3 regions of the Nostoc sp. 'Peltigera membranacea cyanobiont' 232 genome follow, and region 3 is predicted to be linked to each of the others. Evidence: predicted binding sites of a transcription regulator. Region 3 holds the regulator's gene; each other region holds the start of a gene.
The links. The regulator HrcA, encoded in region 3, represses chaperone genes, less so after heat shock. The targets are predictions, from matches to a motif close to TTAGCACTCNNGANTCNNGAGTGCTAA.
Positions count from the first base shown of each region.

Region 1: a site for HrcA is predicted at 870-896, ahead of groES (co-chaperone GroES). Genes of this name have one in related genera too.
Region 2: a site for HrcA is predicted at 3,162-3,188, ahead of groL (chaperonin GroEL). Genes of this name have one in related genera too.

Region 1 covers NZ_NOLK01000001.1:139,786-143,910, forward strand. Annotated here, with positions in the region: gene groL (chaperonin GroEL) at 1-444, opposite strand, end outside; gene groES (co-chaperone GroES) at 540-851, opposite strand; gene CDG79_RS00620 ((2Fe-2S) ferredoxin domain-containing protein) at 1,175-1,675, shown strand; gene CDG79_RS00625 (response regulator transcription factor) at 1,978-2,655, shown strand; gene CDG79_RS00630 (NIL domain-containing protein) at 2,733-3,041, opposite strand; gene CDG79_RS00635 (ATP-binding protein) at 3,296-4,125, opposite strand, start outside.
Region 2 covers NZ_NOLK01000002.1:128,316-132,440, forward strand. Annotated here, with positions in the region: gene trxA (thioredoxin) at 1-238, opposite strand, end outside; gene fabG (3-oxoacyl-[acyl-carrier-protein] reductase) at 870-1,616, shown strand; gene CDG79_RS01565 (MraY family glycosyltransferase) at 1,982-3,064, opposite strand; gene groL (chaperonin GroEL) at 3,221-4,125, shown strand, end outside.
Region 3 covers NZ_NOLK01000019.1:20,541-24,665, reverse strand. Annotated here, with positions in the region: gene CDG79_RS08950 (DUF3352 domain-containing protein) at 1-699, opposite strand, end outside; gene CDG79_RS08945 (rhodanese-like domain-containing protein) at 857-1,189, shown strand; gene hrcA (heat-inducible transcriptional repressor HrcA) at 1,622-2,773, shown strand; gene CDG79_RS08935 (LapA family protein) at 2,847-3,125, opposite strand; gene CDG79_RS08930 (phosphoglucomutase/phosphomannomutase family protein) at 3,246-4,125, opposite strand, start outside.

The sequences.
Region 1 (4,125 bases), on a different contig from region 3:
CGCACCAACTTGGGCAATGGCTTTGGAATCTTCTACCGGACGGGCGTGTTCTTTGATTTTCTCTACCAGGAAGGCAGTAGCTTTATCAATCCCGCGCTTCAGTGAAATCGCGTTAGCACCTGCTGCAACGTTCCGCAAGCCTTCTTTAACGATCGCATGTGCTAAAACGGTAGCAGTGGTGGTGCCATCGCCAGCAGCATCGTTGGTCTTAGAAGCAGCTTGACGAATCAAAGCTACGCCAGTGTTTTCAATATGGTCTTCTAATTCGATTTCTTTAGCGATCGTTACACCGTCATTAACAATTTGCGGTGCGCCAAATTTCTTTTCTAGAACTACGTTACGACCTTTGGGGCCAAGGGTAACAGCTACAGCCTCAGCTAAAATGTCAATGCCTCGTTCTAAGGCGCGACGGGCGTTTTCGTTGTAGATAATGCGCTTTGCCATATTATTTGTCCTTTGTCATTTGTCTTTTGTCTTTTGTTTTTTGTCTTTTGTCTTTTGTCATTGGCTAATGACTAATGACCAGTGACTAATGACAATTAGATAACTACTGCTAAAATATCTTTTTCAGAAAGCAGTACATATTCTTCGGTGCCGAGCTTGATATCAGTGCCAGCGTACTTGGAGTACAGCACTTTATCGCCGACTTTAATTTCCAATTCCTGACGGCTACCGTCGTCGTTACGCTTGCCAGGGCCAAGGGCAACTACTTCCCCTACCTGGGGCTTTTCCTTGGCAGTATCGGGCAAATACAGACCACCTGCGGTCTTTTCCTCTGAGGCGTTCACTTTTACGAAAACGCGATCGCTCAAAGGTTTAACTGTAGAAACGCTTAAAGATAAGGCTGCCATAATTATTTTCTCCAGAGATTAGCACTCTCAACCCCTGAGTGCTAATCTACCGAAAATTGGCATCCAATGGCAAGAATTCCTTTAGTACGGGTTCCCGAACTAGGAGAGCGTTGGTGTACTTAAGTATAAATGCCTAATTATTTTTACTCTGCGGGTTCTGTCCTGTAAGTTACGTATATTTTTATATGGTCAAAGGGAGTCGGGAGTTGGGAGTAGTGAAGAGTTTTCCCAATTATCAATGCCCAAGACCTCATTCCCTTCTCAGTCAACTTTATTTGCAAACCTTGCAAATTGTTATAGAACTGTAATCAGGGAGCCGCTTGATGAGTAACAATACAGTGATCCAGCCCAGCCACCAAATCCCCAAATCCACTAAATCTCTAGAAGATAAGCCCCTGAGTAATTGTGTAGAAAGTTTAGGACTTGCAAAGATTCAGCGACACATTTTTATTTGCGCTGACCAGACAATTGCTAATTGCCGCTCAAAACGAGCTAGTCTGGAATCCAGGGAATACTTAAAAGAGCGACTTAAAGAGTTAAAACTTGATGAGCCGCAACAGAATTATCCCTTATGCGTCTATGGAACTAAAGCCAACTGCTTGCGTGTTTGTTGTTCTGGACTCATAATAGTGGTTTACCCTGATGGTGTCTGGTATCGCCAAGCAAAATTGGAAGTTATTGAGCGGATCGTTCAAGAACACTTAATAGGCAATAAGGTGGTAGAAGAATATGCATTTTTAAACCATCCTTTGCCAGAAACTTCCCTAGTTTCTTGTGAACACCTCATCGAGGCTTGGCAACCGAAGGATATGGTAGAGCAGTAAGCTTTAAGAAAGTGCGGGTTGGTTTTGAGGTAGGGTCATCTTTAAGCCAATACTTACTTGTGAGTTAGAAGGATTATTATTTAATCAGTGTTTTTTCGCCCGCCACTTTCAATGCGATATATAATAGCGCATTATAGATACTACTGCTATACGTATCCTTGCTGGACTTTTGCTATCGAGCTACTAGTCTCTTGAAAGTGCTCGGCATTTTTGAGGTTTCGAGACAGCAAAGGCAAGTTAAGTAGGAAAAAGGACAATATCTCGAAATAACCCACCATAGAGGATAAATATTCAAGACTTTGATGGACCGAAGCGCGACAAGTGCCACTGCTATGAAAGAGCCCAGCATGAAAGATCACAAACGACTTCTATTGATTGATGATGACCCTAACCTCATCTTGCTGGTGAAGGATTACTTAGAATTCCGGGGATACGAAGTCATCACCGCCGAAAATGGACGTGAAGCTCTGGAAATTTTAGAGCAAGATGTTCCAGACATGATTATCTGCGACGTGATGATGCCGGAAATGGACGGATATACTTTTGTGGAACAAGTCCGGCAAAACGAACGCACCAGTTGGATTCCGGTTCTTTTCCTTTCAGCTAAGGGACAAAGTGCAGACCGAGTTAAGGGTCTGAATAAAGGTGCTGATGTTTATATGGTCAAACCCTTTGAACCAGAAGAACTCGTAGCACAAGTTGAATCCTCACTGAAACAAACTATCCGTTGGAAAGAGCACCAAGCTAAAGGAGGCGAAAACGGTTCCCGTATCCAGGTTCCCTTCGATGTGCAATTAACCCCAACCGAACTGAAAGTAGTCCAGTTTGTCGCTAGGGGTTTAGCTAACCGAGAAATTGCTGAAGAACTAAATGTTAGTCAGCGCACGGTTGAAAGCCATGTGTCCAATATGTTGGGCAAAACTAATCTCCACAACCGCACTGAACTAGCGCGGTGGGCGATTGAAAATCAAATGGCTTAAACAAAGTTAAGAGTTAAAAGTTAGGAGTTATGAACTATGAATTTTTTAACTTCTAACTCCTAACTCCTAACTAAGATTTACCACCCATCTTCTTCAGGGCTGGATTGGTGCAAAACTTCTAAATCTAGTTCATCCAAGTAAGTTAGGGCACTTTCAATCTGGGAAATAGTTCCCCGCAGTTCCAGGTCGAAACAGCTGCATTCTGGCACATTTACGCTTATTTGAGCCGCAGCAATAATTACTGTGACACCATAGTGAGAAGTCAGTCGTGAAATGACTGGTTCTTCATGTAAGTCTTTAGGAATGCGAACTTGGATGCAAGTTTGGGTGCGTCTATTATCTAAAATATCTGTATTAGATTTGACTTCTTTATTTGGAATTGCCATTCTAGCTTTCTACTCGACTTCTGGGATGAGAGTTTTGCTTTGCACAATTCTTTTAACACTAACGTCACTTATCCCATGCACGCAAGCTGTAGCAAATGATTCATAGTTCATCATTAGATTCGATGATATAAATTATGGATTGCGATCGCGTATAAGAATTATAGATTTATTAACTTATAATTTTTGGTGGAAGTCATTAGTACCAATGACTAATAAGTTCGCTTTCTCCACGGCAATTCAAGAAAACCGATGAGTTAAGTGTTGCTTTTATGATTAACGGGTAACGCTATTGGAATTTCAATTGCAAATTCCGTTCCATAACCAAGTTCAGACTTTAGCTGGATATTGCCATCATGTTTCTCAATAATTTGATGGCTAATTGCTAAACCTAATCCCGTTCCTTTGTTGATAGGTTTGGTTGTAAAAAAAGGATCGAATATCTTACTTTGGATCTCGGAATCTATTCCATTACCATTATCTCTGAATGTGATTATGACTGTTTCCAATTCAGTTACTTCAGTCTTAATCACAATTTGCTTTTGGTGATGATTATCTAACTCTAGTAAAGCATCAATGCCATTACTAAGAATATTCATGAATACTTGGTTTAGTTGGGCTGGATAACATTGAACCAATGGTAGATTTCCATATTTTTTAATAATTTCAATTTTAGGATGTAGGCGATGATTTAAAAGTAATAAAGTACTTTCAATACCGTCATGAATATTAACAGCTTTTTTATCTGATTGATCGAGTCGAGAAAAGTTTCTGAGGGACAGCACAATGTCACGAATCCGATCGGTTCCTATCTTCATAGATGAAAGAATTTTTGGTAAATCATCGATGATAAAATCCAAGTTAAAATCACCATACTCATCTTCCAATGTAGGTAAGGATTCAGGATATTTTGCTTGATATAGTTCGATTAAATTTAAAAAACAATTTACATGGTTATTAAGATGATTAAAATTGCCATGAATAAAATTAACAGGATTATTAATTTCGTGGGCTAAACCTGCAACCATCCTACCCAAGCTAGACATTTTCTCAGTTTGAACCAATTGAACTTGGGTAGTTTGTAATT
Region 2 (4,125 bases), on a different contig from region 3:
TAAATAGTACTAAGGTTGGGAGAGAGGAAATTTTATATTGACTCGCCAAATCTGTGTATTTTTCTGTGTCAATTTTGACAATCCGCAAGCGATCTTTAAGTTGGGCATTGACTTGCTCTAAAATTGGCACCATCATTTGACATGGCCCACACCAGTCAGCGTAAAAATCTACTAATACAGGTACATCAGAAGCAGACAGCATCTCTTCAAAGCTGTCAAATTGTTTTTTAGTTGCCATGTGACACACACCGATTTTCAATTGTTTGTTTCAATAGTAATTCTTAGAAAATAAAATCGGTATAGGTTCATAGGTTTTTATTGTAAAACGATTAGATTAACCAATATAGACTTATTATTTAGCCAAAAATATTAAATAATTATAATAAAATTCGCATATCCTTTGCATTTATGTGTATAGATTCTTAAGTATGTATTTAAATTTATCCCGACCAACTAAATAACTATAGAAGCTTTCACAAAAGTGATTTCTATTAGAGGCGTAGCTGCAATACTTCTTATACCATTTATTTGTGAGGCTGCGCCAAATTCCATTGGCTTCCTCTTTCTTTCTTCGTGTCCTACCCTGCGGGAAGCCGCTCCGCGTCTATGCGCCCTTTGCGGTTCATTCCTTATGTAGTTTGGCGCATCTTCATACAGAATTGGTACTAGTACCGCAAGGCGGAATTCAAAATTCAAAATTCAAAATTCAAAATGAATACAGCGTAAGCCTTTCGTTGATTTGAAATGGTAGCTTTATTTACGCCGTGGTGTACTAGTCATAGATATTTAATTATCCAGACAATATTCAGATGTTACCTAAATCACCATAAGATAATTAGCGCGGTATTTCTAAGATTGAGGAACATTAAATGACACTATTAGAAGGTAAAGTTGCTATTATCACAGGTGCTTCACGAGGAATTGGCCGAGCGATCGCAATTGAATTGGCCTCACAAGGAGCGATCGCAGTTATCAATTATGCCAGTTCGAGTGCAGCAGCCGAGACAGTTGTTACAGAAATTACAGAAGCGGGAGGGGAAGCGATCGCTATTCAAGCAGATGTTTCTAAAAGCGATCGAGTAGACGCACTAGTTAACGCCGTCATGGAAAAGTTTAAGCGTGTGGATATTTTAGTCAACAACGCAGGAATTACTCGCGACACACTGCTTTTGCGTTTGAAGCCAGAAGATTGGCAAGCTGTGATAGACCTTAACTTAACTGGTGTTTTCTTATGTACACGCGCCGTCAGTAAAATTATGCTCAAACAGCGATCGGGTCGAATTATTAACATTACCTCCGTTGCTGGGCAAATAGGCAACCCAGGTCAGTCCAACTACAGCGCCGCCAAAGCCGGTGTAATTGGCTTCACCAAAAGCGTTGCCAAAGAACTGGCTACTCGCGGCATCACCGTTAACGCCGTCGCCCCTGGATTCATCGCCACCGACATGACCAGCGATCTCAACAACCCCGAAGATATTCTGAAATACATCCCTCTCGGTCGTTTCGGTCAGCCTGAAGAAGTAGCTGGGATGGTGCGCTTCCTTGCCGCCGATCCCGCCGCCACCTACATCACCGGACAGGTTTTTAATGTCGATGGTGGCATGGTAATGGCCTAAATTAAGTAGGTTAAGGCAGGGAGCAGGGAGCAGGAGGAAAAAGGGTTTGAGCCTTATTTACTTTTCTTCACACAGTTTGGTTTTATTGTGCCAACTTACTTACTGCTGAGTTAATAGTCATTAAAGGATGCAGGGGATTCGACCCCGGATGAATTGAAGCTACTGTTGCGTTTGCTTCCCGCTTTTTTACGAGAGTTCAGTGGGGGACTTAAACCACTGCTATCTCTGCCTCCTGCCTCATCAGTCAGTTATGTATCGAACAGCTTGAATTTTTGGTTGACTGAATCAAACAATTTTGGATTTTGCTTTCATACAGAGAATAAAGCATAGTAGGGCTAGCATTGTAATGCCCACCCTACAAGCAACTAAGGCTGTTGGCGTATCCTTTGCCAGACAGTAAAGCCCAAAAGTAGGATAATACTACTAGCGGTAGCCACCATCACAGCCAAACTCATACCTTGTATTCTCATCGCCAGCAAGTTAAAAACTAAGGTAATTGACCAAAGCGTAAACGCAGCATGGCGCTGGGAGAGTCCCCAAGCAAGTAAACGGTGGTGCAGATGGTCTTTGCCAGGAGTACTGAGAGGGTTATTTCCTGCTAGCAGCCGCCGCACAAATACTTGAGTGGTGTCTAGCACCGGTAACAACAGAAATAAAACCGTAGGAATTAGCGCATAAACGGTGTTTTGTTGCAGTTTGCCTAAAATACTAGTTGCTGCCAGTACATAGCCGAAAAAGTATGCTCCGGCATCACCCATAATAATTCGTGATGGGTGGAAGTTATGGCGCAAAAATCCTAGTGCAGCACCTCCCAAAGCTGCGAGTACTAAGATTGCCGCTGCACGATTGTTAAATTGGGCTGCAACCCCCAACAAACTCATGGCGGTAATAAAGCTAATTCCTCCTGCCAAGCCATCCATACCATCCATCAAGTTGATGGCATTGGTAATCCCTACTACCCATAGTACTGTTAGCAACATGGATAGAAGCGAGTCGATGGGAGTGCCAAACAGGACTTTGACGCTGATGCCATTAGCTACCAGTAACAGTGCCGTGACAATTTGCGCCCACAATCGAACAGAGGGCGGTAAGCCGAACTGATCGTCGATAAAGCCCACAAGGACTAATATCGAACCCCCCAATAGAATAGTGAGCACCTGAACCAATACGTTTTGGAGTTCGATCGGTCGTAAAAGGCTAGCTAATACCAGCGCGGCAATTACACCCGCGTAGATAGCCAGCCCCCCTGCATTGGGTAAAGGTTCTCGGTTGAGTCGTCGGGCGTTGGGTTGGTCAGCCCAGCCTACCCGCAAGGCGAATTTGCGGATTGTCGGAATTAAACGCCAGGTTACAACCCAAGCTAAGAGAAACGTAAATACTACCGCCAACCAGCCGGTGCCGCTAGGGTCGGCAATACCAAGGGACTTAAGGGAGTTGTCTAGATTCATCTCCCAATTCAAGCATTACTGCCAGTATCTAATATGAGCATCACCTGTATATTAATCAATTTTTTATTTCTATTTGTAACTTGAGCCGATTGAGAGATTAGCACTCTTGCTCTGTGAGTGCTAAATTGTCTAATGGAAGCGCTAGAGAAATAAAACATGGCGAAAATTATTGCATTTGACGAGGAATCGCGGCGAGCTCTAGAAAGGGGTGTTAACGCCCTTGCCGATGCCGTAAAAATCACCTTGGGGCCCAAAGGTCGCAATGTCCTTTTAGAGAAAAAATTTGGCGCACCTCAAATTGTCAACGATGGTATCACTGTTGCCAAGGAAATTGAATTAGAAGATCCTTTGGAAAATACTGGTGCAAGACTCATCCAGGAAGTAGCCTCAAAAACTAAAGATGTTGCTGGGGATGGCACTACCACTGCTACAGTTTTGGCACAAGCCTTGATTCGGGAAGGTTTGAAGAACGTCGCGGCGGGTACTAATCCAGTTAGCTTGAAACGCGGGATCGACAAAACCATTGAGGCACTGGTAAAAGAAATTGCCAGGGTAGCCAAGCCAGTAGAAGGAAGTGCGATCGCTCAAGTTGCCACTGTCTCTGCTGGTAACGATGAAGAAGTTGGTCAAATGTTAGCCCAAGCAATGGAAAAAGTCACCAAAGATGGTGTCATTACCGTTGAAGAATCTAAATCCTTAACCACTGAACTAGAAGTAGTTGAGGGGATGCAGATTGACAGGGGTTACATTTCTCCCTACTTCGTCACCAACAACGAGCGCCAAATTGTGGAATTTGAAAACGCCCGGATCTTGCTGACAGATAAAAAAATCAGCAGCATCCAAGATTTAGTGCCAATTTTGGAAAAAGTCGCCCGTTCCGGTCAGCCCTTGCTGATTATCGCTGAAGATGTCGAAGGTGATGCTTTGGCAACTTTGGTCGTGAACAAAGCGCGGGGTGTACTAGCCGTTGCTGCTATTAAAGCACCTGGATTTGGCGATCGCCGCAAAGCTTTGTTAGAAGATATTGCTATTCTCACCGATGGACAGTTGATTTCTGAAGA
Region 3 (4,125 bases):
AAGATTCAAGAACGCTACAGCTAAACCCCCTTTAGGTAGTTCTTTAGTAGCTTTTTGGTATTCGGGGGAGCTAGTCAAGTTTAGATCGGGTGCTTGGACGTTATTGATTGCATCTCGCAATACTTTCGGATCGTTAGCAAACAACACAAAGCCTTCACCAACAACCGCACCTGCAAGCAAATCCTCTTTTGGCTGATTATCAGAAATCAGCTTTACGCCTTTGTATTGTTCAACAGCTAAGGTTGCGCTAGCTAACGCCCGTTTGGAAAACAACAACTCGACAAACTCACGGCTTTTCTCTGGTTGCTTAGTTGCTAGTGCTAACAGATACCCTGGCTGCTGTCCGTTTTCTGAGTCCCGATCGATATCTAAGGTGGCGATCGCTAATGTAATTTCGTTCCCTAACCAGGGTTGCACGTCTTGTTTATAATCTATGCCACTCTTGGCGAATAAACTGGTTTTGAGTTTAGATAGTTCCTCTTCACGATCCAACGCCTGTAACCGATCGGGATTAGTCAGCAATGAAACCATTGCAGGGGAAAGTTTGGAAACGAATATGGCTGCACCCGGCTGAGAGGTAGAAGCAATCAGGTTAGCCGGACTTTTGGCGAAAAACCAGTAAAAGCCAGCGATCGCAATTATTAGCAGTGCGATCGCACCTGCGACGATAAAACCGATAAATGAACGTTGACTATTCACATTAAACCTTTAAAAAGACGGTTTACAGCCATTTAAGCAGAAAGCCTAGCAGAATTTATCAGCCTTCTTGAGAATGGATACTCATGCAAAGACAGAGATTTTCTGTCACCATAAAATTAGATTAGGACTGTTTATAGGGAATTCTTTTAGTCAACCCATGAACCAGATTAGTGTAGAAGAACTGGCAAAACGTCTTTCCTCTGGTGATGGAAGTATACAGCTAGTGGATGTGCGAGAACCAGAAGAATTGGCGATCGCTAGCATTGAGGGCTTTGTCAACCTACCTTTAAGTAAATTTGCCGAATGGGGAGATGAAGTACCTACCCTCTTCAATCCCCAAGCTGAAACCCTTGTATTATGCCACCACGGTATTCGCTCTGCCCAGATGTGCCAATGGCTAATTGCTCAAGGTTTTACAAATGTGCAAAATATTTCTGGCGGTATTGACGCTTACTCCATCTTAGTAGACCATTCAATTCCCCAGTATTAGCTTGTGTTTAGGTGCATTACTCAGATGGAATGGAAATTAATTCCATCTGGCTTTTGTGATTGTAAAAACATCACTATATCAAGTTAGCAAGTTTCTCAACTTGCTATATACTTACGGAACTTTTCGACCCAAATCTTCGCTGCGATCGCCGCAAAAATACGTATCCCATAATACTTTTATCAGTGTAGAATAATGCAAAAATAAGCTGATGAAGGATGTTATAAATCCAAATTTTCAGCTTTGGCTGCAAAAGCCTAAATTCTATTTAGAGTGCAATTTTAAAAAGTGTTGTACGGGAACCTTAAAATTAATTATCACAATATAATTCTATAATTTGTTATCTTAATAAATTATTAATATTCTTTTTTTTCGGTCAAATCCAGAAATTTTTCCAGACTTTGATTAAAATTTGCCTCTAGCAAAACATATCCTATGGAAGTCCAGTTAACAAATCGACAACAGAATATACTTTGGGCAACAGTACGTCACTACATTGCTACAGCAGAACCTGTTGGTTCAAAGGCTTTGGTCGAAGAGTACGATCTGGGTGTAAGTTCAGCCACAATTCGCAATGTAATGGGAGTTTTAGAAAAGTCTGGATTACTCTACCAACCACATGCTTCTGCCGGACGAGTGCCTTCAGATTCAGGGTATCGCATTTATGTTGACCAGTTAATTACACCTTCTCTGAGAGACGCTACCCATAGCTTGCTTCCACGTTCGCGCAGCGTCCCGCAGGGAAGTGGTACAGAAACTTTAGGACGAGAAGTAGAGGTGGCATTGCAAAAGCGCCTCCAGTGGGAAGATCGGAGTTTAGAAACCCTACTGCAAGGAGCCGCACAAATTTTAGCAACCTTGAGTGGTTGCATTAGCTTGATTACGATGCCGCAAACTACAACAGCGCTATTGCGACATCTGCAATTAGTGCAAGTTGAAGCTGGGCGGATTATGTTAATTGTTGTTACCGATGGTTATGAGACGCATTCCAAATTGATGGATTTGTCGCCAATATCAGAAGAAACACAACGGGATTCAGAGGTAATCGATCGCGAGTTACAGATTGTTTCTAACTTTTTGAATACCCATTTACGGGGGCGAAGTCTGTTGGAATTAGCCAACCTCAATTGGAGTGAACTAGATCAAGAATTCCAACGCTACGGGGAATTCTTGAAAAATTCAGTTGCGGAATTGACTCGTCGCACTCTTGCGCCGACTGCAACCCAAATTATGGTTCGGGGTGTATCAGAAGTTTTGCGCCAGCCGGAATTTTCCCAGTTACAGCAGGTACAAACAATTATCCACCTGCTGGAAGAAGAACAAGACCAACTATGGCGATTAATATTTGAGGAACCAGAACCAGAGGATGCGGGGAAATCAAGGGTAACGGTTCGTATTGGCGCAGAAAATCCCTTAGAACCCATCCGCACCTGTACTTTGATTTCTTCCACCTATCGCCGAGGTTCAATAGCAGTAGGAAGTGTGGGAGTTTTGGGGCCAACACGCCTAGATTATGAAAGTGCGATCGCAGTTGTGGCATCTGCTGCTGATTACCTCTCAGAAGCCTTCAGTTATTTCAATCCTTAATACCAATTTAATGTGAAGTTGCACATATCTCGATCCCCCTAAATCCCCCTTTTTAAGGGGGACTTTTCAAACCTCAAAAATCTTCATCATCAACAAAAAATTCGGCATCCTCTTCTAATCGAGAATTACCCTGGCCAATACCAGCAAGCCCCCAGAGAGGTTGCAGCAGTGCCATGCTAATTAACCCGACAACGGCACTAAAAGCCAGAACTAAACCCATTGGTATTTGAATCGATTGGAAGGTTAAGAATTTTAACGATACGGGTGTGGCATTTTGGACTGAAATAATTGCGATCGCAATTACCCAAACCGCTACAACTAGAGATGTAAAAAAAGGAGCGAGAGTTTTCATATTTTTATTGAAGTGGGAAGTGAGAAGTTAGGAGTTATTAATTTAGAACTCATAACTGTTAATAGGAGTTAAAAGTTAAGAATTGTTAATTTACAACTCTTAACTCCTAACTCCTTTTTTTTATGCTTCTAATTGAGCAATGAGACTCTCTAACTCTTGGGCAATTTTGGTGAGTTTTTCGGGAGTGTTGGTTTCGAGATAGACGCGCACCAGTGGTTCTGTACCGGAAGGACGCAGTAAAACCCAGCTACCTTCTTCCAAATACAGCTTAATACCATCTTTACGTCCCACTTCCTTGACTTGAATTCCTGCTACCTCTGTAGGAGGATTTTTAGTAAAGGAGTCAATGACGGCGGTTTTGTGCGCCCCTGTGAGGTGCAAGTCTAGGCGGTTGTTGTAAAGTGGGCCATCGGCTTCTGCGATCGCTTCTGCTACCATTTGACTTAGTGGTTTGCCTTCATAAGCGATCGCTTCTGCTACTAACATATCGGCTAAAACCCCGTCTTTTTCGGGAATATGCCCGATAATACTCAAACCACCTGATTCTTCCCCACCAATTAATACAGCAGTTTCGCGCATTTTTTCGCCGATGTATTTAAAACCAACTGGTGTTTCGTAAATTTGCAGCCCATTTTTAGCAGCGAAATTATCCAGCAGGTGAGTTGTAGCGACAGTACGAACGATCGCGCCAGTTTTGCCTTTATTTTTGATTAAATGACGTGCTAAAACTAGCAGCACAGTATTAGGAGTAAGGACAGTTCCTTGTTCATCGACGATACCAAAGCGATCGCTATCTCCATCTGTGGCTAAACCCAAATCAGCGCGATCGCGAACTACTGCTTTCACTAACTCAACTAATTGTTCTCCTTTGGGTTCTGGCATTCCACCCCCAAATAAAACATCCCTCCAATCGTGAAAACTTTCTAGCTGAACGCCACTATGTTGTAAAACTTCATCTAAATAGCCGCGAGAGGTAGAATATAGCGCATCATACTTTACC